4 regions of the Streptomyces sp. NPDC058534 genome follow, and region 3 is predicted to be linked to each of the others. Evidence: riboswitches for the same ligand, from Rfam matches in the RefSeq annotation. Region 3 holds a riboswitch; each other region holds the start of a gene.
What was found. A riboswitch is a leader RNA that binds a small molecule or an ion and turns the genes downstream of it on or off. The one in region 3 is predicted to bind cobalamin.
Positions count from the first base shown of each region.

Region 1 (7,340 bases), on a different contig from region 3:
GCAGGACGGGGATGCCCGCCATCAGCGTCTCGGCGACCTCGCGCGCGTCCGCGAACACGTTGACCCGCATCACGACGAACCGGCGGCGCCGCTCGGTCTCCGCCTCGGGCATCGCCCGGTGACCGACCGCCGACGGCCAGGCGTCGCGTCCGCGCAACGGAACCACCTGGGCGAGGCCCTCCCACTGCTCATCGGTGACGTCGTGGCTGTTCACCGGCTCCCCCCCGATTCCGCTCGCCGTAATTGCCTGCACCAGCCAATTCTTACGGCAAGTCACCCGTTCGGCCCAACTGCGACACGGTCCCCCCGGCGGTCAGACCCGGGCCTCACTGTCCTGACGGCTGGCCAGGGCCCAGATGACGAACACGTCGATCGCCATCATGATCACGGACCAGACGGGTGAGTACGGCAGGAACAGGAACTGGGCGACCAGACTCAGCGAGGCGAGGACGATGCCCGCGACCCGCGCCCAGGCCATGTCCTTGAGCAGGCCGTATCCGGTGACGGCGACGAGGGCGCCGAGGACGACGTGGATGATGCCCCACCCGGTGAGGCTCATCTCGTAGACGTACGTGCCGATCCGGGCGTACACGTCGTCCTCGGCGATGGCCGCGATGCCCTGGAGGACGGCGAGGGCGCCGCTCAGCAGCAGCAGTACGCCCGCGAAGACGACGCCTCCGGTCACCCAGCCGCCCGACCGGTCGGCCGGGCGCTGGGACCAGGTGCCGTCGCCGCCGTGGGACGGCCGTCCGGGTGTGGGTTCGGCGTGCTGGCTCATGGACGGAGTCCTTTCTGCGTGTCCCCGTGAGGGGCCTCGGCCCGCCGCGCCGACGGCGCCGACAGGTCGTTCCGAGCCTGCGGGGCGCGGGGCTCCCCGGCCACGCGGGTCCGCCCGGACGGGTGAACGGCGGCCCGGCGTGCGCATGCGACCGCACGCCCCCTCGCGTTAACTGAACGGCACCCGCCGGAGCGGACGAAGGAGGGCACGTGACGAGTCGGCCGGCGCCGGCGAACGCCGCCCCGGGCCGGGCCGAGCAGTCGCTGCGGCACATGCTGCTCAGCCCCGGCTACCGGCGGCTGTTGCTGCTGTGCGTACTGCTGGGCGTGCCGATCGCGCTGGCCTGCTTCTTCTTCGTCGGCCTCCAGCACCAGTTGCAGCACTGGGTGTGGACCTCGCTGCCCGAGGCGGCCGGGTACGACACCCCGCCCTGGTGGTGGCCGCTGCCCGCGCTGGTGCCGGCCGGGCTGGTCCTGGCGCCGATCGTGACCCGGATGCCCGGCGGCGGCGGCCATCTGCCGGTGAACGGCCTGGGCGGGCCGCCCGTCGGTCCCCGGGCGCTGCCCGGAGCGGTCCTGGCCGCGCTGGCCACCCTGCCGCTAGGTGTGGTGCTGGGTCCCGAGGCCCCGCTCATGGCCGTCGGCAGCGGGCTCGCGCTGCTGGCGGTGCGGCGGACGGGCACGGGCGGCGACCAGCGGGCCGGCGCCATCCTCGCCACGGCCGGTTCCACCGCCGCGATCTCCACGATCCTCGGCGGCCCGGTGGCCGCGGCCGTACTGCTCATCGAGGGCGCGGGGCTGGCCGGGGCGCAACTGGTCGTCCTGCTGCTGCCCTGTCTGCTGGCCAGCGCCACCGGCGCCCTGGTCTTCACCGGCTTCGGGCAGTGGACCGGCCTGAAGATCGGCGCGCTCGCCCTGCACGACTTACCACCGGCCGCCAACCCGGACGCCGGTGACTTCCTGTGGGGCATCCCCACGGCGGCGCTGATCGCCGTGCTGATCACGCTGGCCCGCGAGCTGGGGCACCACACCGTCTCCTGGACCCGGCGGCACACGGCCGTCCGCACCGTGGTCTGCGCCACGGCCGTCGGGGTCTGCGTCGCCGCGTACGCGCTGATCACCGGCCGCTCCCCGGCCGAGGCGGCGCTGTCCGGCCAGGCCACCCTCGCGCAGATCGCCGCCCACCCGCACGCCTGGCCGGTGGGCGCGCTGATCGCCCTGGTCGCGTGCAAGGGGCTGGCCTGGGGCATCGCCCTTGGTAGCCTGCGCGGCGGCCCGATCTTCCCGGCGGTGCTGCTGGGCACGGCCACCGCCATGGCCTGCTCCGGGCTGCCCGGCTTCGGCGTGACCCCGGCGCTCGCCCTCGGCATCTCCGCCGCGGCGGCCGCGGTGACGGGGCTGCCGCTGTCCAGCGCGGTCCTGGCGGTGCTGCTCACGGGCGGGGACGCGTACGACCAGATGCCGCTGATCGTCACCGCGTCGGTCGTCGCCTTCGTCGTCTCCCAGGTGGTGCGCCGCACGGAACCGGAAGCGGCCCACGCCCCGACGACGGGAACGACCGGGTGACGGAGCGCCGGACCGTACAGACCCGTAACGCCTGGCGCACCGCCCGGCCCTGGGTCGTACGGGGCTGTGTCGCGGTGGCCGTGGTCGTGGCCTACTTCCTGCTCCCCCTCGACCATCTGGGCCCGCACCGGCCCGTGCTGAGCTGGGTGCTGTTCGCCCTGCTGCTGAGTGCCGTGGCCGCGCTGCTGCTCCGGCAGATCCACCACGTCCTGGTCGACCGCCCCGAGACCAGGCCCGGTGTGGTCATCACCCTGCTGATCATCCTGTCCGTGCACGTCTTCTCGGCCACGTACTACGCCCTCGCCAAGCAGCCCGGCGAGTTCACCGGCCTGCACACCCGCGTCGACGCGCTCTACTTCACGGTGGTCACGCTCGCCACGGTCGGGTACGGGGACATCACCCCGCGCGGGCAGTCGGCCCGGATCGTGACCCTGCTCCAGATCGTCTACAGCTTCGTCTTCCTCACGGCCGCCGCGACCGCGCTCAGCACGCGGGCGCGCGCCATGGTGGTCCGGCGCACGGAACGGGACCGGTCCGGCTGACGTTTCCGCAGCCCCGAGCCCTGTCCGCCCGGTCCCCGGCCGGGTCCGCGCGACAGGAGGCCCGCTTGTCACCACCCCCGTAGGAGCACTACTGTCGCCACGCCTTGGTGAACGGGAAATCCGGTGTGATGCCGGTGCGGCCCTCGCCACTGTGAATCGGGAAGTCCGGCTCCGGCCCCTTGTGGGCAGCCACTGGGTTCTAGGCCCTGTCGTCGGACTCCCGTCGTCCGCCCGGAGGGCGGGCCTCGCGGTGTCAGGTGCGTGCTCTCGGCGTGCCGGGCCCTGAGCCTCGTACTGGATGTACTTGGGTCAGGGCCCGGTGCGGCGAGAGTGCGTGCATGGCGCCGCGAGGCAGACGGGAGTCCGACGACAGGGCCTAACCCGGGAAGGCGTTGCTCGGACAGCGGTACCCGTCAGCCAGGAGACCGGCCAAGGCGCGTCGTCCATCCACGAGGTGCTGGAGAGGGTCTGCTGAGCCATGCACATAGCCGAGGGCTTTCTGCCACCGGCGCACGCGATCGCCTGGGGTGTCGCGTCCGCGCCGTTCGTCGTCCACGGAGTCCGGTCACTCACCCGTGAGGTCAGGGAGCACCCGGAGAGCACGCTGCTCCTCGGCGCCTCCGGTGCCTTCACGTTCGTCCTGTCGGCCCTGAAACTGCCCTCCGTCACCGGAAGCTGCTCCCATCCGACCGGCACCGGTCTGGGCGCCATCCTCTTCCGGCCGCCGATCATGGCGGTACTGGGCACCATCACCCTGCTCTTCCAGGCGCTGCTGCTCGCCCACGGCGGGCTGACCACGCTCGGCGCCAACGTCTTCTCCATGGCGATCGTCGGCCCCTGGGCCGGGTACGGCGTCTACCGGCTGCTGCGCCGCTGCGACGTGCCGCTGATGGTCGCCGTGTTCTTCGGGGCGTTCGTCGCCGACCTGTCCACCTACTGCGTGACCAGCGTCCAGCTGGCGCTGGCCTTCCCCGACCCGAGCAGCGGATTCGTCGGCGCGCTCGGCAAGTTCGGGTCCATCTTCGCCGTCACGCAGATCCCGCTCGCGGTCAGCGAGGGCCTGCTCACGGTGATCGTGATGCGGCTGCTGGTGCAGTCCAGCAAGGGTGAACTGACCCGGCTGGGCGTGCTGCTCACCAGGTCGGGCAAGACCACGTCCGACGAGCAGGAGGCGGTGGCCCGATGACCCGCAACGCGAAGATCAACGCCCTGTTGCTGCTCGCCGTGGCCGCGCTCGCGGTGCTGCCGCTGGTACTCGGGCTCGGCGACCACAAGGAGGAGCCGTTCGCCGGCGCGGACGCGGAGGCGGAGACGGCGATCACGGAGATCGAGCCGGACTACGAGCCGTGGTTCTCGCCACTGTACGAACCGCCGTCCGGGGAGATCGAGTCGGCGCTGTTCGCGGTGCAGGCCGCGCTCGGCGCGGGCGTGCTGGCGTACTACTTCGGTGTACGCCGGGGCCGGCGGCAGGGCGAGGAGCGGGCGGCGGCACTGCGGGATGCTCCCGAAGGGAACTGAGTGCTGCCGATCGACGCCGCGGCGCACAGCAGTCGGTGGCGCCGCCGCCATCCCGTGGACAAGGCCGTACTCGGACTGGGGCTGACCGTGCTCGCGATCTCGCTGCCGCCCTGGCCGGGCGCGGCGCTGGTGCTGGTGACGGCGCTTGCGGTGCTGCTCGGCCCGGCGGGCGTGCCCGGGCGCCGGCTGTGGCGGGCGTACCGGGTGCCGTTGGGTTTCTGTGTGACGGGCGCGCTGCCGCTGCTGGTCCAGGTCGGGGGCGCGGACGGGTTCCTGACGGTGGCTCAGGGTGGGCCGGTGCGCGCCGGTGAGCTGCTGCTGCGGACCTCGGCGGCCTCGCTCGGGGTGCTGCTGTTCGCGTTCACCACGCCGATGTCGGACCTGCTGCCCCGGCTGGTGCGGGCGGGGGTGCCCGCACCGGTCGTGGACGTGGCGCTGGTGACGTACCGGATGAGTTTCCTGCTGCTGGACTCGGTGCGTCGCATCCGGGAGGCGCAGGCCGCGCGGCTGGGGCACACCACCCGGGCCGCGACCTGGCGTTCGCTCGGCGGTCTCGGCGCCACGGCGTTCGTGCGGGCCTTCGACCGGGCGGCACGGCTCCAGTCCGGGCTGGCCGGCCGCGGTTACGACGGCACCCTGCGGGTCCTGGTGCCCGAGGCCCGCGTCTCGGTCGCCTTCACGGCGGCGAGCGGCGCGCTGCTGGCGGCGCTGGCCGCCCTCACCCTCGTACTGGAAGGGCCGCTGTCGTGAGTGGGACGAGCGAGGCGACGGCGGAGGCGCTGGTAGCTCTGCGGGGTGTGGCCTTCGCCTACGAGGAGGGCCCGGACGTGCTGACGGGGCTGGACTTCTCGGTGTGCGAGGGGCGGGCGCTGGCGCTCCTTGGCCGCAACGGCAGCGGCAAGACCACGCTGATGCGGCTGCTCAGCGGCGGACTCCGACCGCGTGCGGGGACGTTGACGCTCGACGGGGAGCCGGTGGCGTACGACCGCAAGGGGCTGACCCGGCTGCGGACCACGGTGCAGTTGGTGGTGCAGGATCCGGACGACCAGCTGTTCGCGGCCTCGGTGGGGCAGGACGTGTCCTTCGGGCCGTTGAACCTGGGCCTGCCGGACGCGGAGGTCCGGTCGCGGGTCGACGAGGCGCTCGCCGCACTGGACATCGGGGCGCTGGCCGACCGGCCGACCCATCTGCTGTCGTACGGGCAGCGCAAGCGGACGGCGATCGCGGGGGCGGTCGCGATGCGGCCCCGGGTGCTGATCCTGGACGAACCGACCGCCGGGCTCGATCCGGACGGCCAGGAGCGGCTGCTCGCCACCCTGGACCGGCTCCGCGCGGGCGGCACCACGGTGGTGATGGCCACCCACGACGTCGACCTCGCCCTGCGCTGGTCGGACGACGCCGCGCTGCTCACCCCGGACGGCGTGCGCACCGGCCCGACGGCCGCGACGCTGGCCCGCACGGATCTGCTGCGGCAGGCGGGGCTGCGGCTGCCCTGGGGCGTCGCGGCGGCCGGACTGCTGCGGGCGCGCGGTCTGTTGACGGAGACGGCGGCCGGACCGCGCACCCCGGAGGAGCTGGCCGCCCTGGCCGACTGACGCGTGCGCCGGCCGGGGCGGCCCGGGTTCACCGCGCGGAGTCGCTGTGCTCCGGTTCGGGGGTGGCCGCCGTCGGCTCGCCCTCGGGACGGTCCTCGGCACCACCGCGCCGGCGGCCGGGCAGGACGACCAGGACGATGAGGGTGCCGGCGGCCATGATGACGCCGCCGACGAGGCTGGTCGTCGAGACGCCGTGGGCGAAGGCCCGGTTGACGGCGTCGGTGAGGGCCTGCGCCTGCTCGGGCCCGGCGGCCGGGTCGGTGGCGAGCCGCTGGGCGACCGCCAGTCCGCCGCCCACGGAGTCCTGGGCGGTGTCCAGCGCGGCGGCCGGGAGCCGGTCGCCCACCAGGCCGGCCAACTCGTCGCGGTAGGCGGTGCCGAGGAGGGAGCCGAGGACGGCGATGCCCAGCGAGCCGCCGAGTTCCAGCGCGGTGTCGTTGGCGCCGCCGCCGACGCCCAGTTCGTTCTCCGGGAAGGAGCCCATGATGGTGTCGGTGGCCGGGGAGACGCTGAGGCCGATCGCGAGGCCGAGCAGCAGCATCGGGGCGAGGAAGTCGGCGTAGGTGGAGCCCTGGTCGATCAGGACCAGCAGGAAGACACCGGCCGTGCCGATCGCCATGCCGGACCCGACCATGGCCTTCACCCCCAGCTTCGGGGTGAGCCGCCCGGTCACCGCGGCGCCGACGAACACGGCCCCGGCCAGCGGCAGCAGCCGTACGCCGGTCTCCAGCGCGCCGAAGCCGAGCACGAACTGGAGGAACTGCGTGGCGTATTGAAGTGCTCTCCCGGCTGAAGGCCGGGAGATTCCTGCTTACCTTGCGGTAGCGGGCTTGACGCGCTTGGCGCGCCTGACGACTGCCCTCCCGGCAGCCGGGATGAGCGCGAGGCCCGTCCGGTACAGGTGCAAGACGTTCCGGGCCGCGTTGTGGTCGGCGTTGCCCGACCAGCCGCAGTCCGGGTTCTTGCACACGAACACGGCCTGGGACTCGCGGCTGCCGGGCGTGGTGATACCGCACGCCGAGCAGCGCCGGGAGGTGCCGGGTGCGGGGACCTTGTGCAGGGTGCCACCATGCTGGGCGGTCTTGTAAATCAGCAGGGTGACCGTGCGGCCCCATGCCTCCTGGTTGACGGAGCGGTTCAGCCCGGACTTCTGGGCGACGTTCGTCCCCGGTGCCTCGGGGGTTCCCCTGGCGGATTTGACCATGTTCGTGATGGTGAGTGCTTCGACCACGATCGTGCCGTAGGTGCGGGCGATGGCGGTGGTCGTCCGGTGTTGCCAGTCCAAGGCCCGGCGCTTGGCTTTCGCGCGCAGTCCTGCGATCTGGTCATAGGTGTGGTGCAA
Region 1 covers NZ_JBHXNW010000018.1:111,904-119,243, reverse strand. Annotated here, with positions in the region: gene ACFWR9_RS14265 (cell division protein SepF) at 1-214, opposite strand, end outside; gene ACFWR9_RS14260 (hypothetical protein) at 314-778, opposite strand; gene ACFWR9_RS14255 (chloride channel protein) at 1,051-2,343, shown strand; gene ACFWR9_RS14250 (potassium channel family protein) at 2,340-2,885, shown strand; cobalamin riboswitch at 2,974-3,334, shown strand; gene ACFWR9_RS14245 (energy-coupling factor ABC transporter permease) at 3,364-4,071, shown strand; gene ACFWR9_RS14240 (energy-coupling factor ABC transporter substrate-binding protein) at 4,068-4,403, shown strand; gene cbiQ (cobalt ECF transporter T component CbiQ) at 4,404-5,153, shown strand; gene ACFWR9_RS14230 (ATP-binding cassette domain-containing protein) at 5,150-5,998, shown strand; partial or broken gene ACFWR9_RS14225 (MFS transporter) at 6,027-6,779, opposite strand; gene ACFWR9_RS14220 (RNA-guided endonuclease InsQ/TnpB family protein) at 6,810-7,340, opposite strand, start outside.
Region 1: another riboswitch for cobalamin. It lies ahead of ACFWR9_RS14245 (energy-coupling factor ABC transporter permease); the one in region 3 lies ahead of ACFWR9_RS18115 (ribonucleoside-diphosphate reductase subunit alpha).

Region 2 (7,340 bases), on a different contig from region 3:
GGTCTTCGACGACGAGGGAATCCGCTTCACCCACCCCGACCCGGCACTGATCGGGAAGCGCGTCGTCGGCCCACCGGGACTGCTGGACGAGGTCTTCGGCGGCCGGTCGGTCACCCGGACGTTCGACACGAGCGTGGGCCCGACGGTGAACGCCGACGTCCCCGTGCGGGCGGCGGACGGCCACGTGGTGGGCGGTGTGGCCGTCGGCATCACGATCACCAACGTCAACGAGTCGGCCCACCGCCAACTGCCCGCCCTGCTGGCCGCGGGCGCCGCCTCACTCGCGCTGGCCCTCGGCGCCGCGGCCCTGGTGAGCCGGCGGCTGCGGCGGCAGACCCACGGTCTCGGACCGGTCGAGATCACCCGCATGTACGAGCACCACGACGCGGTGCTGCACACCATCCGGGAGGGCGTGCTGATGGTCGACGGCGACCGCCTGGTACGCGCCAACGACGAGGCGCGGCGCCTCCTCGATCTCCCCGAGAAGTGCGAGGGTCTCCCCCTCGGCCGCCTCGGACTGGGCCCGGGGATCGTCGAGCTGCTCACCTCGGGCGACACCCGCACGGACGAGATGCACACGGCCGGGGACCGGCTCCTGGCGGTCAGCCTGCGCCGGGTGGAACGGGGCGGCGTGACCACGGGCTCCGTGGCCACGCTGCGGGACACCACCGAGCTGCACCGACAGCGGAGCAGGGCGGAGCGCGCCCACAAGCGGCTGGAACTCCTCTACCACGCGAGCGCCCGGATCGGCACCACACTGGACGTGGTGCGCACCGCCGAGGAGCTGGCCGAGGCGTCGACGCCCCGCTGCGCGGACTTCGTCACGGTCGAACTGCTGGACGCGGTGCGGCGCGGCGCGGAGCCCGCCCCGGGCGACCTGGTCATGCACCGTGTCGCCCTGCACGGCGTCCGTGACGACGTCCCGCTGATCCCGGTCGGCGAGGCGATCGCCTTCCGGCCCGGCACGCCCATCACGACCGGCCTCGCCTCCGGCCACGCGGCCCTCGTCGCCGACCTGCGCGCGGAGGAGGGCTGGCAGCGGCAGGATCCCGTCCGCGCGCCCAGGATCCTCGGCTACGGCATCCACTCGCTGATCTCCGTTCCGCTGCGCGCCCGGGGCATCGCGCTCGGAGTGGCCAACTTCTGGCGCGGTGCGGGCTCCGAGCCGTTCACGCGGGAGGACCTGTCCATCACCGAGGAACTGGCGTCGCGGGCCGCGGTCGCCATCGACAACGCGAGGCGCTTCCACCGCGAGCACACCGTCGCGGTGGCTCTGCAGCGCAGCCTGCTGCCGCACGGGCTGCCGGTGCAGAACGCCCTCGACGTCGCCTACCGCTACCTGCCGGCGCAGGCGGGCGTGGGCGGCGACTGGTTCGACGTGATCCCGCTGTCCGGCGCGCGGGTCGCCCTGGTGGTGGGCGACGTGGCCGGTCACGGGCTGCACGCCGCGGCCACCATGGGCCGGCTGCGGACCGCCGTGCAGAATTTCGCCGGTCTCGACATGGCTCCCGACGAACTCCTCGGCCACCTCGACGAACTGGTGGCCGGCCTCGACCGGGACCGCACCGACGCGAGCACCGGTACGGACATCGTCGGTGCCACCTGTCTCTACGCCGTCTACGACCCGGTCTCCGGTGACTGCACCATGGCCCGCGCCGGGCACCCGCCGCCGGCCGTCGTCCGCCCGGACGGCAGCGTGGACTTCCCCGAGCTGCCGCCCGGTCCTCCCCTGGGCCTCGGCGGCCTGCCCTTCGCTCCGGCCGAGTTCCGGCTCCCCGAGGGCAGTCGGCTCGTCCTGTTCACCAATGGACTGGTGACGGGCCGGGGCCGGGACATCGAGGCCGGCCTCGACCTGCTCCGCAGCCGGCTCGCCGACGCGGACCGGACACCGGACGAGACCTGTGCCGTGCTGCTGGACGCCCTGCTCCCCGACCGCCCCGACGACGACATCGTCCTCCTCGTGGCCCGTACCCGGGCCTTCCCGGCCGACCGGGTCGCCGAGTGGCACGTGCCGCGTGACCCGGCGGCCGTCGCCGGCGGCCGGGCCGATGCGACGCGCCAACTCACCGAGTGGGGCCTCGAAGAGACGGCGTTCATCACCGAGCTGATCCTCAGCGAGCTGGTCACCAACGCCATCCGGCACGCGGCCGAACCGGTGCGCGTCCGGCTGCTGCTCGACCACAGCCTGATCTGCGAGGTCTCCGACGGCAGCAGCACGGCGCCCCACCTGCGCATGGCCGCCACCACCGACGAGGGAGGCCGCGGCCTGTTCCTCGTCGCCCAGTGCGCCCGGCGCTGGGGCACTCGGTATCACGCGCAGGGCAAGGTCATCTGGACCGAACAGCCTCTGAACGCCCTCGACACCGAGGGCCGGTGACCGTCCCCGCTACCCGGCCAGGCAGCAGTCGCCGCACTTCGAGCCGTTCGGCGCGCGGTAGTAGAGACAGCAACTGCGGCGCCGGAACGTGAGATCCGGACCGGTGATCTCTCCGGTGCCCACGAGCCGTCCGGTGTTCAGCAGCTCGGTGGTGAGGCCGGTGAGCGGCTCGCGCAGTGCGGGGTGGGCCGTCAGCAGGGCGCGGGCCGCCTCGACGAGCGCCGAGGCCGCGTTGCCGTCCAGCAGTCGTGGGGCGACCTTGACGCGCAGCCCTTGGGCCAGCGCCTCCAGGTGCGCCGTCACCTGCTCGTACAGCGCGAGGGCCGGGGACGGCAGTGGGCCGGTGCGCAGACCGGCGGGGCGCGGCATGCGCAGGGCCGGTCCGTCGTCGGCCCGCTCCAGCCGGCTCAGGTCCGGGACGATCCCGTGCAGGAGTACGCAGGCCAGGGCGGGCGACCAGAGGCGGGCCGCGTGGCCGAGGTGGGCGATGGACACGCCGATCCGCGGTTCGCGCGCCCGGTGGCGGTGCGCGACGGCCTCGGCGAGGTCGGTGAAACCCCGCGAGTAGGAGAGGCCGAGCGGATGCCGGCCCGCGTCGCCGCCCCCGACGCGCAGGACGAAGAAGCCGCCGAGGGCGGCCACGTCGTGCAGGGCGGCGGTGACGTCGGCGGGCGATGCCTGGGCGTTTGCGGACACCGGGCGCTCCTCGTGCGGGTGGTGAACGCGGTATCAGGAGGCCGTAGGGCGTCGCGGGGGCGTGATGGCGTACAGGTCGAGGATGTCCGGTCGGGGTGCGACGCCGGGGCCTCCGGCGCGGACCCAGTCGGCGATGTCCTCTGTGGCGTCCGGGTCGTTGACCAGCCCCAGCCAGACGGGACGGGCGCCGGCGGCGCGGCCCGCCGCGGAGGGCTGGACGACGATCACGTTGGCCTGTTCGCACACGTCGAGGCAGTCCGACACCCGCACGGGCACCCGGGCCCGCAGACGCGCCGTCTGCGCCGCGTGGTCGACGCCGATGATCTTCGGGGTGCCGCAGCAGCAGTCCCGGCAGACGACGACCCGTGAGGGCGTCGGGTCCGCGGGTCCGGTGGGCGTCGCTTCGGCCGGGCTCGCTTCGGCGGGCATGCGGCATCGTCCCTCTCCCCGGGGAGATCCGCCCCGGTGGTCCGTCGAGGAGGCGACCGCGTGAGTCTCCTGGCTCTCGGGTCGTCGCTCGCCCCGCCCCTTCCCACCCGGTACGGGCAGTGGTCGTGTGGGGGCTCGCTCGCCGATCACAGTGGCGGGACCGCGCCGGAATCGCACCGGCTTCCTCGGGCCGCCGTCGCCCAATTGCTCCGGGCATCCTCGCATCCCGTCCCCGGAGCTGTCAGCGGGGCCCCGCCCCGTGGACGGGCACTACGTGCACGCTGAACACCCGTGCTTTGCGCCCGGCCCAAAGGAACGTAATATCGCCAGGTCATAGCCGCGACGGGAGACAGGAAGCCGGTGCGAATCCGGCACGGTCCCGCCACTGTGACCGGGCACAGCGTGCCCTCGACCTGCCCCCGCGCCCATCGGGCGGGCAGCCGGGGGCCGTCGGCCCGGGAGTCAGGACACTGGCCTGTCGCGGGCCCGATCCGAGGAGCGCGGACTCCCCAGGAGGCTTACGTGTCAGCCCTGTTCTCCCCTGCCCGACGCCGCCGGACGCTGCGCGGCACGGCCGCGGCGCTCGCCCTGTCGGCGGCCCTGGTGACCGCCGGGTGCGGCTCCTCCGACGAGGCCGGCGACGCCGGCCCGGACGGTCCGGCCTCGGCGTCCTCCCTCGCCGGTTTCCCCGTCACCATCGACAACTGCGGTGTGAGGACGACCTACGACAAGCCGCCGTCCCGGGTGGTCACCATCCACCAGCACCCCGCGGAGCTGATGCTCGCGCTCGGCCTGAAGGACCGCATGGTCGGCACCGCCTTCCCCGATTCGGCCGTCCTGCCCGAGCTGAAGAAGGACTACGAGGCGATACCCGAACTCGCCGAGCGGGAACCTTCGTTCGAGAAGATCCTCGACGCCGAGCCCGATCTCGTCTACGGCGGCTACGGCAGCGCCTTCGCCGAGAACGAGGGCCGCTCCCGCGAGGCGTTCGCCGACGCGGGCATCGACACCCACCTCAACCGCGAGTACTGCGATGAGAAGCGGGTGACGATGAAGGACACCTACGCCGAGATCCGCACCGTCGCGAGCGTCTTCGGCGTACCCGACCGGGCCGACAAGCTGATCGCCGACCTGAAGAGCCGCGTGGCCAAGGCGTCCGCCGCCGTGAAGGGCGAACCGGAGGTGCCGGTCTTCGTCTACGACAGCGGCGACAAGAGCGCCTTCACCGCGGGCGGCAAGGGCCTGGGCACCGACCTGATCCGGCTGGCCGGCGGCAAGAACGTCTTCGGCGACCTCGACGAGGTGTTCGGCGACGTCTCCTGGGAACAGGTCGTCGAGCGCAGGCCCGAGGTCATCGCCATCTACGACTACGCCGGAGCCGGCAGCGTCGAGCAGAAGAAGGAGTTCCTGCTCTCCCAGCCGGCCCTCGCCGACGTCCCCGCCGTCAGGAACAAGCGGTTCGTCGTCCTGCCGCTGACCGCGACCCTGGTCGGCATCCGGTCGGCGTACGCCGTCGGCGACCTCGCCCACGGACTGCACCCCGAGAGCTTCCGGTGACGGGCACCGCCACCGAGGCGGTCGCCGAACCGGACCCGTCGGCGCGGCCGCGCCGGGCGGGGCGTACGACCATGGCGGGAACGTCGCTCGCCCTTGCGGCCCTGCTGGTGGCCTCCGTGACGGCCGGCCTGGCCATCGGCTCGGTCCAGGTGCCGCCCGGCCAGGTCTGGGGGATCGTGACGCACGCCCTGGGCGCCGACTTCACCCAACCGGACTGGTCCCGCGCGCGGGAGACCATCGTCCTCGACGTACGAGCGCCGCGCGTCCTGCTGGGAGCGGTGACCGGTGCGGGTCTCGCGGTGGTCGGCACCGCCCTTCAGGCCCTCGTCCGCAACCCGCTCGCCGAGCCGTACCTGCTCGGCGTCTCCTCCGGCGCGTCCCTCGGGGCGGTCTCGGTCATCGTCTTCGGCGTCGGCTTCCTCGGGCCCCTGTCGCTGTCCGCCGCCGCGTTCGCCGGCGCCCTCGGCGCTCTGGTGATCGTGTACGCCACCGCCCGCACCGGCGGGCGCATCACCTCGACGCGCCTGGTCCTGTCCGGGGTGGCGATCGCGGCGGTGCTCACGGCCGTCCTCGACCTGCTGCTGCTCACCACCGACCGCGGCAACGAGGCCCGGGCGGTGCTCGCCTGGACCCTCGGCGGTCTCGGCGGCGTCAACTGGGAGACCCTGTGGCTGCCGGGTCTGGGGGTGCTGCTGGGCATCGGCGTGCTCCTGGTGCAGGCCCGCAACCTGAACCTGCTGCTGGCCGGTGAGGAGGCGGCGACGACGATGGGGCTGGACGTGGCCCGCTTCCGGGCCCGCATGTTCGTGCTGCTGTCCCTGGTCACCGGCGTACTCGTCGCCGCGTCCGGCCCGATCGGCTTCGTCGGGCTGATCCTCCCGCACGTGGTACGGCTGTTCGTCGGCGGCGACCACCGCCGGGTGCTGCCCACCGCCGCGCTCGCCGGAGCGGTCTTCCTGATCTGGGCCGACATCGCCGCACGCACCGTCGCCGCGCCCATGGAGATCCCGGTGGGCGTGCTCACCGCGCTGTGCGGCGGGCCGTTCTTCCTGTGGCTGATGCGCCGGGACGCCCGGCGCGGTACCGACCGAGGAGGGGCATGAGCGCCGCGACCGACCTGTCCGTCGAGGGCGTCACCCTCACCGCCGGAGCACGCCACCTGGTGCGCGACGTCTCCCTGACCGCCTCGGCGGGCGAGGTGATCGGCCTGGTCGGCCCCAACGGCAGCGGCAAGTCCAGCCTGCTGAGGGCCGTCTACCGCGTCCTGCGCCCGGACACCGGCACGGTCCGCGTCGACGGCGCCGACACCTGGTCGATGCCCGCGCGGCAACTCGCCCGCACGGTGGCGGCCGTGGTGCAGGACTCGGCTGCGGACTTCGACCTCGCCGTCCGGGAGGTCGTGGCCATGGGCCGCACGCCGCACAAGCGGATGCTGGCCGGGGACACGGCCGAGGACGCCGCCATCATCGACGACGCCCTCACCGCGGTGGACGCCGACCGGTTGGCCGACCGTCCCTTCGACCGGCTGTCGGGCGGCGAGCGCCAGCGGGTCCTCATCGCCCGTGCCCTCGCCCAGCGGCCGGCCCTGCTGGTCCTGGACGAGCCGACCAACCACCTCGACATCCGCCATCAGCTGGACGTCCTCGGCGTGCTGCGCCGGCTGCCGGCGACCGTGCTGCTCGCCCTGCACGACCTCAACCTCGCCGCGTACTACTGCGACCGCCTCCATGTCCTGCGCGAGGGGGAGGTCGTGGCCTCGGGCCCGCCGGCCGAGGTGCTCACGCCGTCGCTGCTCGCCGACGTGTACGGGGTCGTGGGAGAGGTGAGCGTTCATCCGCGTACGGGCGCGCCGCAGGTGACGTTCCTTCCCGGCGAGCTTCCGAGCGGTCTCATGACGGAAGGGCCGCGCTGACGCGGCGGGCATCGCCGCGAGCAGCCCCCGTCAGTTGTTCACGTCCTGCTCGAAGTCGTCGGCGCAGGCGTCTCGTTCGCTCTGCGAGTCGGCGTGCTGGACGCAGTCGTCGAAGTCCTTGAACTCGTCCGAGTTGAGGATCGACGCGCCGATCGCGATGATCACCACGGAGGCGATCAGACCGAGCACGCCGAGTACGGCGCCGACGATGGACATCCCACGGCGCGGCGCCCGTCCGCCGCGCGCCCTGCGTGCGCCGATGATGCCGAAGACCAGGGCCAGCAGACCGAGCAGGGCACCGCCGATGACGGTCCAGAAGAGCAGGACGGCCAGGATGCCGAGGACGAGGGCGGCGACCGCCATGCCGTT
Region 2 covers NZ_JBHXNW010000038.1:24,945-32,284, reverse strand. Annotated here, with positions in the region: gene ACFWR9_RS23165 (SpoIIE family protein phosphatase) at 1-2,377, shown strand, start outside; gene ACFWR9_RS23160 ((2Fe-2S)-binding protein) at 2,387-3,073, opposite strand; gene ACFWR9_RS23155 ((2Fe-2S) ferredoxin domain-containing protein) at 3,107-3,502, opposite strand; cobalamin riboswitch at 3,565-3,689, opposite strand; cobalamin riboswitch at 3,814-3,996, shown strand; gene ACFWR9_RS23150 (ABC transporter substrate-binding protein) at 4,034-5,059, shown strand; gene ACFWR9_RS23145 (FecCD family ABC transporter permease) at 5,056-6,162, shown strand; gene ACFWR9_RS23140 (ABC transporter ATP-binding protein) at 6,159-6,971, shown strand; gene ACFWR9_RS23135 (DUF4190 domain-containing protein) at 7,002-7,340, opposite strand, start outside.
Region 2: another riboswitch for cobalamin. It lies ahead of ACFWR9_RS23155 ((2Fe-2S) ferredoxin domain-containing protein); the one in region 3 lies ahead of ACFWR9_RS18115 (ribonucleoside-diphosphate reductase subunit alpha).

Region 3 (7,340 bases):
CGGCCACCACGGGCATGGCCCAGGCCAGCACCAGGCCGCTCAGCAGGAGGAACCGCATCCGCCTGCCGAGGCGGGCGAGCAGCAGGCCGATCAGGGTGCCGAGCACCATGATCAGGGCGACGTTGGCCGCGGTGAAGAGGATCGAGCGGAGCGTGACCCGCCAGAACTGCTCGCTGGTCAGCGTCTCCTTGTAGTTCTCGACGCCGTTCCACTCGGTGACGTGCTGGATCAGCTGCGCCATGTTGAGGTTCTGGAAGGACAGCAGGACGTCCTTCAGCAGCGGCCAGCCGAGCAGCAGCACGGAGGCCGCGCAGGCGGGCAGCAGCAACAGGTAGGGCGCGAGGGCGCCGGCGCGCGACGCGGCTCTCGTTCTCGGTCCGCCGGATCCCCCGCCGTCCGCCTTGCGGACGTCCGCCGGGCCCGAGGGCGGCCGTTCGGTCTGCACGGTCATGCTCGCGTTCTCTCTTCTCGACCTGTGTACGTCGACTCTCGACCTGTACGTCGACCCGCGTACGGTCGCCGGGGCGGGAGCCGTCGTCCGGCCACTCCGCCCCGGCACACCCGGTGTTACTGCTGCTGCGACAGGCGCTTGTTGAACTCTTCCTCGACCTGCTCGGCCGCCTCGGCGGGCGCCTTGCCGTTCAGCACGGCGGTCATGTAGGTCTTGATCGGGTTGGGCGCGTTCTCGACCGCGGCCCACTCCGGGATCAGCGGCGTGGTGCCACCGCCCTCGGCGGCCGGCGCGGCGGCCTCGGCGGCGGCGTTGCCCTTGAGGTTGGTCTGGAGCGCGTCCTTGTTCGGGATGACGCCGTTGGCCTTGGCCAGCGCGCCCTCGAACTCGTCGGACAGCGTGACCTTCAGGAACTCCTTGGCCAGCTCCTGCTTCTTGCTGCCCGCGGCGACGGCCAGGTTGGAGCCGCCGAGGAAGACGCCCTCGGGCTTGGCCGCCGTCTCACCCGGGATGGTGAAGTAGCCGATGTCCTTCTCGATCTTCGGGTTGGTCTCGATCGCGATGCCGGCTTCCCAGCCCATGCCGATGAAGGCGCCGACGTCACCCTTGGCGAAGACCTCGCCCTGCTGCGGGGTGGCCTCGTCCTTGTCCTTGGGCGCCTCGGAGAGGGACTGGAACTTCTTGTAGGTCTCCATGGCCGCGGTGATCTTCGGGTCGGCCAGGTTGGAGACGTACTTGTCGCCGTCCTTCTTGACCAGTTCGGCGCCCTCGCCGATCGCGAGGCCGACGAAGTGGTACCAGTTCTGGCCGGGCAGGTAGATCGGCTCGGCGTCGGTCTTCTCGCCGATCGTCTTGAGGGCGGCGTAGAAGTCGTCGCGGGTCTTGGGGAGTTCCTTGATGCCCGCGTCCGCCCAGACCTTCTTGTTGTAGACCACCACGCGGTTGACCACGAACCACGGGGCGGCGTACTGCTTGCCGTCGAAGACGGCGGACTCGTTCAGGGACTCGGACCAGTCCTTGCCGATCGAGCTCTTCAGGTCGGCCAGGTCGGCGAGACCGCCGGTCTTCGCGTAGGCCGGCGTCTGGGTGTTGCCGATCTCGAAGACGTCCGGCGGGTTCTCCTCCGACAGGGCGGTCGTCAGCTTCTGCTGAATCCCGTTCCACGTCTGGACCTCGAACTTGACCTTCGCCTTCGTCTTCTTCTCGAAGGCGGCCGCCACGTCCTTCTGCCACTGGTCCGGCGAAGACCCGTCCATCACCCACACGGTGAGCGTCTCGCCGGCGTAACCGTCCGCCCCGGCCTTCTTGCCGTCGTCGCCGCTGTCGCCCCCGCACGCCGCGATCGAGACCATCATGCCCGCGATACCGATCGCGGCTATCAGCTTGCGCTTCACGCCACCCTCCTCAGGGATGCCACAAAACCCCCCTGCCTCCCCGCGGTTGCTCGTCGACGCGGACCGCCCATGGGGCCGGGACCTGGACCAATGGTGTAGACCAGTACGGGGAGCTTGGCCCAGACCAATAGGGCTGTCAAGGGTGTTCAACCACGCTCCCCACGTCCGTGATGCGACCGAGATATGCAGGGACCTTTCATTGCGCAAGCCCCAGATCGGGCGGACCGGGACCGGGTGTACCACCACCCGCAGAACGATGTGCCGGTACGGTCCCGAACGCGCGTACCAGCGACGTCCGACCCTGCCGTGGACTAGACCATGGGGGGTCCCGGGGGTATACAGAAGGGATCACGGAGCGTGCGGGGCCATCCCGGCACGGAGCCGTGCCACGATGTGAGCCGTGGCCGACAGGAATGCCGGTCGCTTCGGCACCCGGAGCCGGGAAGGCAGAGCATGAGCACCGACGTCAGCAGTGCGGAGAACGAGGGTGGGGCGACCGTCCGTACCGCGCGCGTGCCCAAGTACTACCGTCTGAAGAAGCATCTGCTCGACATGACCCGGACACAGACGCCGGGCACGCCGGTCCCGCCGGAGCGCACGCTGGCCGCGGAGTTCGACACCTCGCGCACCACCGTGCGCCAGGCCCTCCAGGAGCTGGTCGTCGAGGGCCGCCTGGAACGCATCCAGGGCAAGGGCACCTTCGTCGCCAAGCCCAAGGTGTCGCAGGCGCTGCAACTCACCTCCTACACCGAGGACATGCGGGCCCAGGGGCTCGAACCCACCTCGCAACTGCTGGACATCGGCTACATCACCGCCGACGACCGGCTCGCCGGTCTGCTGGACATCACGGCCGGCGGACGGGTGCTGCGCATCGAGCGGCTGCGCATGGCCAACGGCGAGCCGATGGCCATCGAGACCACGCACCTGTCGGCGAAGCGCTTCCCCGCGCTGCGCCGGTCCCTGGTGAAGTACACGTCCCTGTACACCGCGCTCGCCGAGGTGTACGACGTCCATCTCGCCGAGGCCGAGGAGACCATCGAGACCTCGCTGGCCACCCCGCGCGAGGCCGGCCTGCTCGGCACCGACGTGGGCCTGCCGATGCTGATGCTCTCCCGGCACTCCCAGGACCGCACCGGTCAGCCGGTGGAGTGGGTGCGTTCGGTGTACCGGGGCGACCGCTACAAGTTCGTGGCCCGTCTGAAGCGTCCCCAGGACTAGTGCAAACCGGGCAAAACATACCGCTCCCGACCGCGAAGTTGCAGTTGAGGACCGATATGCGGACGAGGGCTTCCGCTGTCTTGACGCCGTCACCTACATTTCGTGCGCACTGCACGAGGTGATCAGCGAGGGGACGGAGCCACCGCATGTCACAAGCCCCGGAAGTGAGCAGAGGCCCGGTGGTGACGCCTGTGCGCGTCGTCATCGGCCTCTGCCTAGTCGCACCGTTCGTCGCCATGCTCTGGGTCGGTTCGTACGCGAAGACGGACCCGGCCTTCATCGGCATACCGTTCTTCTACTGGTACCAGATGGCCTGGGTGCTCATCTCCACCGTGCTCACGGTGGTCGCGTACCAGCTGTGGCAGCGTGACCAGCGCGCCCGCCGGGAAGGCGGGGCCAAGTGAACGACGGCGTGAACGGCGTCGCGCTCGGCGTCTTCATCTTCTTCTTCGTCCTTGTCACCGCCATGGGCTTCCTGGCCGCCCGCTGGCGCCGGGCCGCCAACGAGCAGAGCCTCGACGAGTGGGGCCTCGGCGGCCGCTCGTTCGGCACCTGGGTCACCTGGTTCCTGCTGGGCGGCGACCTGTACACGGCGTACACCTTCGTGGCCGTCCCCGCGGCGATCTACGCGGCGGGCGCGGCCGGCTTCTTCGCGGTGCCGTACACGATCCTGGTCTACCCTCTGATCTTCACCTTCCTGCCGCGCCTGTGGTCGGTCTCCCACAAGCACGGGTACGTGACGACCTCGGACTTCGTGCGCGGCCGGTTCGGCTCGAAGGGGCTGTCGCTGGCGGTCGCCGTCACCGGCATCCTGGCCACGATGCCGTACATCGCGCTCCAGCTGGTCGGCATCCAGGCCGTCCTGGACGTGATGGGCGTCGGCGGCGGCGAGGACACCAACTGGTTCATCAAGGACCTGCCGCTGCTGATCGCCTTCGGTGTGCTGGCCGCGTACACCTACTCGTCGGGTCTGCGCGCGCCCGCGCTGATCGCGTTCGTGAAGGACACGCTGATCTACATCGTGATCGCGGTGGCGATCATCTACATCCCGATCAAGCTCGGCGGGTTCGACGACATCTTCGCGTCGGCGAGCGACAAGTTCACCGAGTCGGGCAAGGGCGGACTGATCCCGGACCACGGCGGCCAGTGGACGTACGCCACCCTGGCGCTCGGCTCGGCGCTGGCGCTGTTCATGTACCCGCACTCGATCACCGCGACGCTGTCCTCGCGCAGCCGTGACGTGATCCGGCGCAACACCACGATCCTGCCGCTGTACTCGCTGATGCTGGGCCTCCTCGCGCTGCTGGGCTTCATGGCGATCGCGGCGGGCGTCAAGGTGGAGAACGGGCAGCTGGCGATCCCGCAGCTGTTCGAGAACATGTTCCCGGACTGGTTCGCGGGCGTGGCCTTCGCGGCGATCGGCATCGGCGCGCTGGTACCGGCGGCGATCATGTCGATCGCGGCAGCGAATCTCTTCACGCGCAACATCTACAAGGACTTCATCAAGCCGGACGCCACCCCGGCCCAGGAGACCAAGGTCTCCAAGCTGGTGTCGCTGCTGGTGAAGGTGGGTGCGCTGGTCTTCGTGCTGGGCATGGACAAGACGGTCGCGATCAACTTCCAGCTGCTCGGCGGCATCTGGATCCTGCAGACCTTCCCGGCCCTGGTCGGCGGCCTGTTCACCCGCTGGTTCCACCGCTGGGCGCTGCTCGGCGGCTGGGCGGTCGGCATGATCTACGGCACGGTCGCCGCGTACGGGGTGGCCTCGCCGACGCAGAAGCACTTCGGCGGCTCCTCCGACGAGATCCCCGGCATCGGCGAGATCGGCTACATCGGTCTCACCGCCTTCGTGCTGAACATCGTGGTCACCGTGGTCCTGACCTTCGTCCTGCGGGCGGTCAAGGCGCCCGACGGCGTCGACGAGACCAAGCCGAGCGACTACACGGCGGACGCGGGCGACGCGGGCGTCGAGGTCGAGCTGCCGCCGGCCACGGCGGGCACCTCGCACTAGTTCCTTCCTCGTCAGCGGGCCGTCGGAGAAATCCGGCGGCCCGTTGTCGTACCCGTCGGCGAGATCACCGCACAGGCCTATCCGCGCGACGGCCTCCTCGACTTCGGGGAGGACGACGAGTACCTCCACGAGCTGCGCGCCGTGGCCAAGCGGGCGGCGGCCGCCGAGGTACTGGTCGCCGCGGCGGACGGCGGGCTGCTCGGCGGCGTGATCTTCGTGCCCGCCGGCGGGCCCATGGCGGACATCGCCCGGCCCGGTGAGGCCGAGATACGTATGCTCGCCGTCGCCCGCGAGGCACGCGGACGCGGGGCCGGCGAGGCGCTCGTACGGGCCTGCGTGGACCGCGCCCGGTCCGTGGAGGGCTGCGCACGCGTCGTGCTGTCCACCCAGCGCACCATGCGCACCGCCCACCGCCTCTACGCGCCCCTGGGCTTCACCCGCACGCCGGACCGCGACCGGAACCCCCTGCCGGAGCTGGACGACATCACTCTGCTCACCTGTGAACCGACGCTCTGACACCACCCCGACACACTGGCGGACACAACATCTGGGGGTGCTGGCGGATCCCGGCACAAGATGTATGCTCATGCTCGCTGTCGCCGCAGGGGAATCCGGTGCGAATCCGGAACTGTCCCGCAACGGTGTACATGCGTGTATCCGTACGTTCTCGGACGTACGTGCACGCGTGTCTCAGTCCGAGGGCCTGCCGACAGTGCGCCCGGCCTCCCGGCCCGGGTGCCATGACGTCCGGGCCCCGTGGAGTGGGCCGGTGGACGCGACGCCGCGTGCGCTCGTGTGCTGCCCCCTGCCCTCCGCCAGGCCCCGTGCCAGCGAGGGAGTGCCCCCACGTGACCATCGCGCCAGCCGACCCGGCCACAGCGACCCCGGTGACGACTTCAGCGATGCCGGTGACCGAGGAGTCCGACGGACCCGGTGCCGCCCTGCTGCGGACCCTGACCGCTCTGACCGCCGACCTCCCCGGCGCCGACCCCGGCCGGGTCGCCGCCGCCGCGCTGCGCGGCCGGTCCGCCCACGCGGACGAGGCCGAGCTGCGCGAGCTGGCCACGGAGGCGGCGGCCGGTCTCATCTCCGAGGACCCGGTCTACTCCCGGCTGGCCGCCCGGCTGCTGACCATCGGCATCCGGGCGGAGGCCGCCTGCCAGGGCGTCACGTCCTTCACCGAGTCGGTCGCCACCGGCCACCGTGAGGGCCTGATCGCCGACCGCACCGCCGAGTTCGTACGGCTGCACGCGGAGCGGCTGGACGCGACGATCGACCGGGCCGCCGACGACCGCTTCGGCTACTTCGGGCTGCGCACCCTGCACAGCCGCTACCTGCTGCGGCACCCGATCACCCGCAAGGTCGTCGAGACGCCGCAGCACTTCATGCTGCGGGTGGCCGCCGGCCTGGCCGAGGACGACAGCGCCCACTCGGTCGACGAGGTCTCCGCGCTGTACGGCCTGATGAGCCGCCTCGACTACCTGCCCTCGTCCCCCACCCTGTTCAACTCCGGCACCCGGCACGCCCAGATGTCGTCCTGCTATCTCCTCGACTCCCCCAAGGACGAGCTGGACTCCCTCTACGACCGCCTCCACCAGGTCGCCCGGCTCTCCAAGCACGCCGGCGGCATCGGCATCGCCTACTCCCGCGTCCGCTCCCGGGGTTCGCTGATCCGCGGCACCAACGGGCACTCCAACGGCATCGTCCCGTTCCTGAAGACGCTGGACGCCTCGGTGGCGGCCGTGAACCAGGGCGGCCGGCGCAAGGGCGCGGCGGCGGTCTACCTGGAGACCTGGCACGCGGACCTCGAGGAGTTCCTGGAGCTGCGGGACAACACCGGCGAGGACGCCCGCCGCACGCACAACCTGAACCTCGCCCACTGGATCCCGGACGAGTTCATGCGCCGCGTGGACGCCGACGGACAGTGGTCGCTGTTCTCGCCCGCCGAGGTGCCCGAGCTGACCGACCTGTACGGCGCGGAGTTCGACGCGGCCTACCGCGAGGCCGAGGCCGCGGGGCTCGCCCGCAGGACCCTGCCGGCCCGTGAGCTGTACGGCCGCATGATGCGCACCCTCGCGCAGACCGGCAACGGCTGGATGACCTTCAAGGACACCGCCAACCGCACAGCCAACCAGACGGCCGAGCCGGGCAACGTCATCCACTCCTCCAACCTCTGCACGGAGATCCTGGAGGTCACGGACGACGGGGAGACGGCGGTCTGCAACCTGGGCTCGGTCAACCTCGGCGCCTTCGTCGACGTGGCGAA
Region 3 covers NZ_JBHXNW010000026.1:77,068-84,407, reverse strand. Annotated here, with positions in the region: gene ACFWR9_RS18145 (carbohydrate ABC transporter permease) at 1-451, opposite strand, end outside; gene ACFWR9_RS18140 (extracellular solute-binding protein) at 568-1,845, opposite strand; gene ACFWR9_RS18135 (GntR family transcriptional regulator) at 2,299-3,063, shown strand; gene ACFWR9_RS18130 (DUF3311 domain-containing protein) at 3,210-3,467, shown strand; gene mctP (monocarboxylate uptake permease MctP) at 3,464-5,074, shown strand; gene ACFWR9_RS18120 (GNAT family N-acetyltransferase) at 5,105-5,590, shown strand; cobalamin riboswitch at 5,645-5,823, shown strand; gene ACFWR9_RS18115 (ribonucleoside-diphosphate reductase subunit alpha) at 5,923-7,340, shown strand, end outside.

Region 4 (7,340 bases), on a different contig from region 3:
GCGAGGTTCTTCTCCAGGCCGTTGATCGCCCCCCACTGCTCCTTGTCCCGCGGCGAGCTGCTCCAGCGTGTCGTTGGCGCCCTTCACGTAGGCCGCGTGGTGCTTGTCGTGGTGCAGCTCGGGGAGCGAGTACACCGCCATGTCCAACAACCGGTCCGGCGTCGTGCACCCGCCCCCGACAGGGCGTCAGTCCTCCCCCTCCAGGTCGCCCTCGGTCTCCAGGTACACCTGCCGCAGGGCTTCCAGGACGGCCGGGTCGGGCTTCTCCCACATGCCGCGCGACTCCGCCTCCAGCAGGCGCTCGGCGATGCCGTGCAGGGCCCAGGGGTTGGCCTGCTGGAGGAACTCGCGGTTGGCGGGGTCCAGGACGTACGCCTCGGTGAGCTTGTCGTACATCCAGTCGGCGATCACGCCCGTGGTGGCGTCGTAGCCGAAGAGGTAGTCGACGGTGGCGGCGAGTTCGAAGGCGCCCTTGTAGCCGTGGCGGCGCATCGCCTCGATCCACTTGGGGTTGACCACCCGGGCGCGGAAGACGCGGGAGGTCTCCTCCACCAGGGTGCGGGTACGGACCGTCTCCGGGCGGGTGGAGTCGCCGATGTACGCCTCGGGGGCGGTGCCGCGCAGGGCGCGGACGGTGGCGACCATGCCGCCGTGGTACTGGAAGTAGTCGTCGGAGTCGGCGATGTCGTGCTCGCGGGTGTCCGTGTTCTTGGCCGCCACGGCGATCCGCTTGTACGCCGTCTCCATCTCGTCGCGGGCCGGGCGGCCGTCGAGTTCGCGGCCGTAGGCGTAGCCGCCCCAGACGCTGTAGACCTCGGCGAGGTCGGCGTCGGTGCGCCAGTCGCGGGAGTCGATGAGCTGGAGCAGACCGGCCCCGTAGGTGCCGGGGCGGGAGCCGAAGATGCGGGTGGTGGCGCGGCGTTCGTCGCCGTGTTCGGCGAGGTCGGCCTGGACGTGGGCGCGGACGTGGTTGGCCTCGGCCGGCTCCTCCAGGGACGCGGCCAGGCGTACGGCGTCGTCCAGCAACCCGATCGTGTGCGGGAACGCGTCGCGGAAGAAGCCGGAGATGCGCAGGGTGACGTCGATGCGCGGACGGCCCAGCTCCTCGTACGGGATGGCCTCCAGGCCGGTGACGCGTCGCGAGGCGTCGTCCCAGACGGGGCGCACGCCGAGCAGCGCGAGGACCTCCGCCACGTCGTCGCCGGCGGTGCGCATGGCGCTGGTGCCCCACAGGGACAGGCCGACGGAGGTGGGCCATTCGCCGTTGTCGGTGCGGTAGCGCTCCAGGAGGCTGTCGGCGAGGGCCTGGCCGGTCTCCCAGGCGAGTCGGGAAGGTACGGCCTTGGGGTCGACCGAGTAGAAGTTGCGCCCGGTCGGCAGGACGTTGACCAGGCCGCGCAGGGGCGAGCCGGAGGGTCCCGCGGGAACGAAGCCGCCGTTCAGGGCGTGCACGGCGTGGTCGATCTCGGCGGTGGTCGCGGCGAGCCGGGGGACGACCTCGCGGGCGGCGAACTCCAGTACCGCGGCGACCTGTTCGCCGTGTTCGGACGGTACGGCGGCCAGGTCCCAGCCGGCGTCGTCCATGGCCTGGACCAGGGCGCGGGCCTGTTCCTCGGCGGCGTCGGCCGTGGTGCGGGTGGCGGCGGACTCGTCGAGGCCGAGGGCTTCGCGCAGGCCGGGCAGGGCGGTGGTGCCGCCCCAGATCTGGCGGGCGCGCAGGATGGCGAGGACGAGGTTGACGCGGTCGGCGCCGGCCGGCGGGTTGCCGAGGACGTGCAGGCCGTCGCGGATCTGAGCGTCCTTCACCTCGCAGAGCCAGCCGTCGACGTGGAGCAGGAAGTCGTCGAAGCCGTCGTCGTCCGGACGGTCCGCCAGGCCGAGGTCGTGGTCGAGCTTGGCGGCCTGGATCAGGGTCCAGATCTGGGCGCGGATCGCCGGGAGTTTGGCCGGGTCCATGGACGCGATCTGCGCGTACTCGTCGAGGAGTTGCTCCAGGCGCGCGATGTCGCCGTAGGAGTCGGCGCGGGCCATCGGCGGGACGAGGTGGTCGACGAGGGTGGCGTGCACGCGGCGCTTGGCCTGGGTGCCCTCGCCGGGGTCGTTGACGAGGAAGGGGTAGATCAGGGGCAGGTCGCCGAGGGCGGCGTCGGGGCCGCAGGCGGCGGACAGGCCGGCGTTCTTGCCGGGCAGCCACTCCAGGTTGCCGTGCTTGCCCAGGTGGATCATCGCGTCGGCGCCGAAGCCGCCGTCCTCGGCCCGCGCGGCGATCCAGCGGTAGGCGGCGAGGTAGTGGTGGGAGGGCGGCAGGTCGGGATCGTGGTAGATGGCGATGGGGTTCTCGCCGAAGCCGCGCGGCGGCTGGATGAGGATCAGCAGGTTGCCGCGGCGCAGGGCGGCCAGGACGATGTCGCCCTCCGGGTTGCGGCTGCGGTCGACGAACATCTCCCCCGGTGCCGGGCCCCAGTGTTCCTCGACGGCCGTGCGCAGTTCCCCGGGCAGGGTCGCGTACCAGCGCTTGTAGTCGGCGGCCGGGACGCGGACCGGGTTGCGGGCGAGCTGTTCCTCGGTGAGCCAGTCCTGGTCGTGGCCGCCCGCGTCGATGAGCGCGCGGATCAGTTCGTCGCCGTCGCCGGACGCGAGGCCCGGGACCTCGGCGTCGGTGTCGGCGCCGAAGTCGTAGCCCTCCTCGCGCAGTCGGCGCAGCAGGGCCACCGCGCTGGCGGGGGTGTCCAGGCCGACGGCGTTCCCGATGCGGGAGTGCTTGGTCGGGTAGGCGGAGAGGACCAGGGCGAGGCGCTTGTCGGCGGCCGGGATGTGCCGCAGGCGGGCGTGGCGTACGGCGATGCCGGCGACGCGGGCGGCGCGCTCGGGGTCGGCGACGTAGGCGGGGAGGCCGTCGGCGTCGATCTCCTTGAAGGAGAACGGCACGGTGATCAGGCGGCCGTCGAACTCGGGGACGGCTATCTGGCTGGCGGCGTCCAGCGGGGAGACGCCCTCGTCGTTGCTCTCCCAGTCGGCGCGGGAGCCGGTCAGGCACAGGGCCTGGAGGATGGGGACGTCGAGGGTGGTGAGCGCGCCGGCGTCCCAGGACTCGTCGTCACCGCCGGCGGACGCCTCGGCGGGCTTGGTGCCGCCGGCCGCGAGGACAGTGGTGACGATCACGTCGGCCGCCCGCAGGTCATCGATGAGTTCGGGCTCGGGGGCGCGCAGGGAGGCCACGTAGCGGGGCAGCGGCCGCCCGCCGGCGTTCTCGACGGCGTCGCACAGGGCGTGCACGAAGTCCGTGTTGCCGCTCATGTGGTGGGCGCGGTAGTAGAGCACGGCCACGGTCGGGCCATCCGCGTCCTGGCGCGGCGCGCGGTCCAGCGGGCCCCAGGTGGGGGCGGGCGTCGGCGGGTCGAAGCCGTGGCCGGTGAGCAGCACGGTGTCGGACAGGAAGCGGGCGAGCTGCTCCAGGTTGGCCGGGCCGCCGTGGGCGAGATAGGCGTGGGCCTCGGCGGCGAGACCGACGGGGACGGTGGAGGCCTCCATCAGCTGGGCGTCCGGGGCCTGTTCGCCGCTGAGGACCACGACGGGGCGGCCGTCGGCGAGGAGCAGGTCGAGACCTTCACGCCAGGCACGCAGTCCGCCGAGGAGGCGTACGACGACCAGTCCGACGCCGTCCAGCAGGGCGGGCAGGTCGTCGAGCGGGAGCCGGGCGGGGTTGGCGAACCGGTAGGCGACCGGGCCGGTGGCGGCGCGGGCGCTCAGCAGGTCGGTGTCGGACGTCGACAGGAGCAGGATGCTGGGGTGCGAGGCACGCTCCCCGGAAGAATGCGGCATGCGGCGTCTGCCCTTCCTCGGGGTCCGCGCCCCGGGCGGTGAGAGACGGCGGGAGTTCCTGACTCGTCCGGCCCTCAGGGTGGCCGGACTCACAGTGGCGGGACCGCGCCGGATTCACACCGGGCTTCCTCCCCTGTCGCCGTCTGGCGGTGGGCGGACCGGATGATCCACCCAGGAGCATAGTAAGGGTCCCGCCGGGAAGGGCGGCAGGTGCCACCGGTGTGACGGTCGGTATGCTCGCGGCCATGTCCTCGGCACTCCCTTCCATATCCTCCCAGGCCACAGCGGTCTCACGGGACCGTGGTGACGCCTGCCCGGGGACGCTGCGGCTGCACGCCGCCGACGACGGTGCCCTCGCCCGCGTACGGATACCCGGCGGGGCCCTGGGCGTCGTTCAGGCCGAGGCGCTGGCCGACGCCGCCCGGCGGCTGGGCGACGGGGAGCTTCATCTGACGTCCCGGGGCAACGTGCAGCTGCGGGGGCTGCGCGACGGCTGCGGCGGGGAGCTGGCCGGGCTGCTGGACGCGGCCGGGCTGCTGCCCTCGCCGGGGCACGAACGGGTGCGCAACATCGTCGCCTCGCCGCTGTCCGGCCTCGACGGGCACGGTCCGCGGGACGTACGGCCGTGGCTGTCGGCCCTGGACGCGGCGTTGTGCGCGAGCGAACGGGCGCGGGAGCTGTCGGGCCGGTTCCTGTTCGCGCTCGACGACGGCCGCGGGGACGTGGCCGGACTCGGCGCCGACGTCACCGTGCGGGCGACCGGCGGCGATGCGGCGCAGGTCGCGCTGCACTCGGTGGACGCGGCCTGGCGGGTGGCCGCGGACGAGGCGTCCCGGGCGGCGCTGCTGGCGGCCGAGGCATTCCTCGACGTCGCCCGCGAGTCCGGGGAGCGGGTGTGGCGGGTGGACGAACTCGCCGTACCGGCCCATGTCCTGACGCGGGCGGTGGACCGCCGTCTGTCCGAGGCGGGAGTCGGCCACGTCAAGGAGCGGCCGGCCACCACACGCGCGGACGGGCCTCCTCCCGGGCTCCTCGGGGACGCCCTGTGCGCGCACGTGCCGCTGGGCCGTCTCACCGGCCCGCAGTGGCGGGAGTTGACGCACGTCGCCGCTCTGACGCCGGACGCCGAACTGCGGTTGACACCGTGGCGCGGCGTCGTCGTACCAGTCGGGGGCCTGAGCGCATCGGACACCGCCGCCGCCCTCGACCGCCTCCGTGCCGTCGGTCTCGTCACCGACGCCTCCTCCCCCTGGCCGCGCGTCGGCGCCTGCATCGGCCGCCCGGGGTGCGGGAGGTCGCACGCCGACGTACGGGCCGACGCGGCCGGCACCCTGCCCGCCGCGGGCCGGTCCCCGCTCCCCTTGTACTGGTCCGGCTGCGAACGCCGTTGCGGCCACCCGCGCGGCGACCGGATCGACCTGGTCGCCGTCCCCGAGGGGGGCTACCGCCTCACCGCCACCGCCGGCCCCCCGGACGGGCCGGCGCGCACCACGGTCCTGACGGACCCCTCCGATCTCGCCACCGCACTGGCGGCGATCACTCCATGAGCCGTACGACGACCGAGAGCAGCGGGAAGAACACCGTGACCACCCACGCATACGAGAAGGACGGAGCGGCCATCTACCGCCAGTCCTTCGCCACGATCCGGGCGGAGGCGGACCTCACGGGCCTGCCCGCCGACGTCAGCCGGGTCGCCGTCCGGATGATCCACGCCTGCGGCATGGTCGACCTCGTGCGCGACATCGGCCACACGCCCACGGTGGTGGCCCGCGCCCGCGAGGCCCTGCTGGCCGGTGCGCCGATCCTCTGCGACGTGCAGATGGTGGCCAGCGGTGTGACCCGCAAGCGGCTGCCCGCGGACAACGAGGTGCTGTGCACCCTCTCCGACCCGGCCGTCCCGGGGCTGGCGGCGGAGCTGGGCACCACGCGCAGCGCCGCCGCGCTGGAGCTGTGGCGCGACCGCCTTGAGGGCTCCGTGGTCGCCGTCGGCAACGCGCCCACCGCCCTCTTCCGGCTCCTGGAGATGATCGAGGAGGGGGCGCCGAGGCCCGCGGCCGTCATCGGTGTGCCCGTCGGCTTCATCGGTGCCGCCGAGTCCAAGGAGGCCCTGGCGGCCCACCCCTCGGGCCTGGAGCACCTGGTCGTCCGGGGCCGTCGCGGAGGCAGCGCCATCGCCGCCGCCGCACTCAACGCGATCGCGAGCGAGGAAGAATGAGCGGCAAGCTGTACGGGGTCGGGCTCGGACCCGGCGACCCGTCCCTGATGACCGTGCGCGCGGTCGAGGCCATCGCCGAGGCGGACGTGATCGCGTATCACAGCGCCCGGCACGGACGGTCCATCGCCCGCTCCATCGCGGAGCGGCACCTGCGCGCCGACCACGTCGAGGAACGGCTGGTCTACCCGCTCACCGTCGAGACCACCGACCACCCGGGCGGCTACCAGGGCGCCATGGACGACTTCTACGCCGAGGCGTCGGCGCGGCTCGCCGCCCACCTCGACGCGGGCCGCACGGTCGCCGTCCTCGCGGAGGGCGACCCGCTCTTCTACGGCTCCTACATGCACATGCACAAGCGGCTCGCCGACCGGTACGACACCGAGGTGATCCCCGGTGTGACGTCCGTGTCCGCCGCCGCGGCCCGTCTGGGCACGCCGCTCGTCGAGGGTGAGGAGGTGCTGACCATCCTGCCGGGCACGTTGCCCGAGGAGGAGCTGACGGCCCGGCTCGCCTCGACGGACGCGGCCGTGGTGATGAAGCTGGGCCGTACCTTCCCCAAGGTGCGCCGCGCGCTGGAGGGTTCGGGACGGCTGGGGGCGGCCCGGTACGTGGAACGGGCCACGATGGCGGGAGAGCGTCTCGCGGACCTGGCCGACGTGGAGGCCGGCTCGGTGCCCTATTTCTCGGTGGCGGTGCTGCCGAGCCAGGTGGACGCCGAGCCGCCGGTGCCGGAGCCGGGTGCCGTCGGGGAGGTCGTGGTCGTCGGGACCGGGCCGGCCGGGCCGTTGTGGCTGACGCCCGAGACCCGCGGCGCGCTCGCCGCCGCCGACGACCTGGTCGGCTACACCACCTACCTGGACCGCATCCCGGTCCGTGCCGGTCAGCGGCGCCACGGTTCGGACAACAAGGTGGAGGCCGAGCGCGCGGAGTTCGCGCTGGGGCTCGCCCGGCGGGGACGCCGGGTCGCGGTCGTCTCCGGCGGCGACCCCGGGGTCTTCGCCATGGCCACGGCCGTGCTGGAGGCCGCCTCGGCCGAGGAGCACGCGGACGTTCCGGTGCGGGTGCTGCCCGGGGTGACGGCCGCCAATGCCGCCGCGGCCCGCGCGGGGGCGCCGCTCGGCCACGACTACGCCGCCCTGTCGCTGTCCGACCGGCTCAAGCCGTGGGAGGTCATCGCCGGGCGGCTGCGGGCCGCGGCCGGCGCCGACCTGGTGCTGGCGCTGTACAACCCCGGTTCCGGCAGCCGGACCTGGCAGGTCGGCAAGGCCCGCGAACTGCTCCTCGAACACCGGGCGCCGGACAC
Region 4 covers NZ_JBHXNW010000038.1:37,707-45,046, reverse strand. Annotated here, with positions in the region: partial or broken gene ACFWR9_RS23220 (superoxide dismutase) at 1-141, opposite strand, end outside; gene cobN (cobaltochelatase subunit CobN) at 187-3,822, opposite strand; cobalamin riboswitch at 3,852-4,000, opposite strand; gene cobG (precorrin-3B synthase) at 4,056-5,369, shown strand; gene ACFWR9_RS23205 (precorrin-8X methylmutase) at 5,366-6,037, shown strand; gene ACFWR9_RS23200 (precorrin-2 C(20)-methyltransferase) at 6,034-7,340, shown strand, end outside.
Region 4: another riboswitch for cobalamin. It lies ahead of cobN (cobaltochelatase subunit CobN); the one in region 3 lies ahead of ACFWR9_RS18115 (ribonucleoside-diphosphate reductase subunit alpha).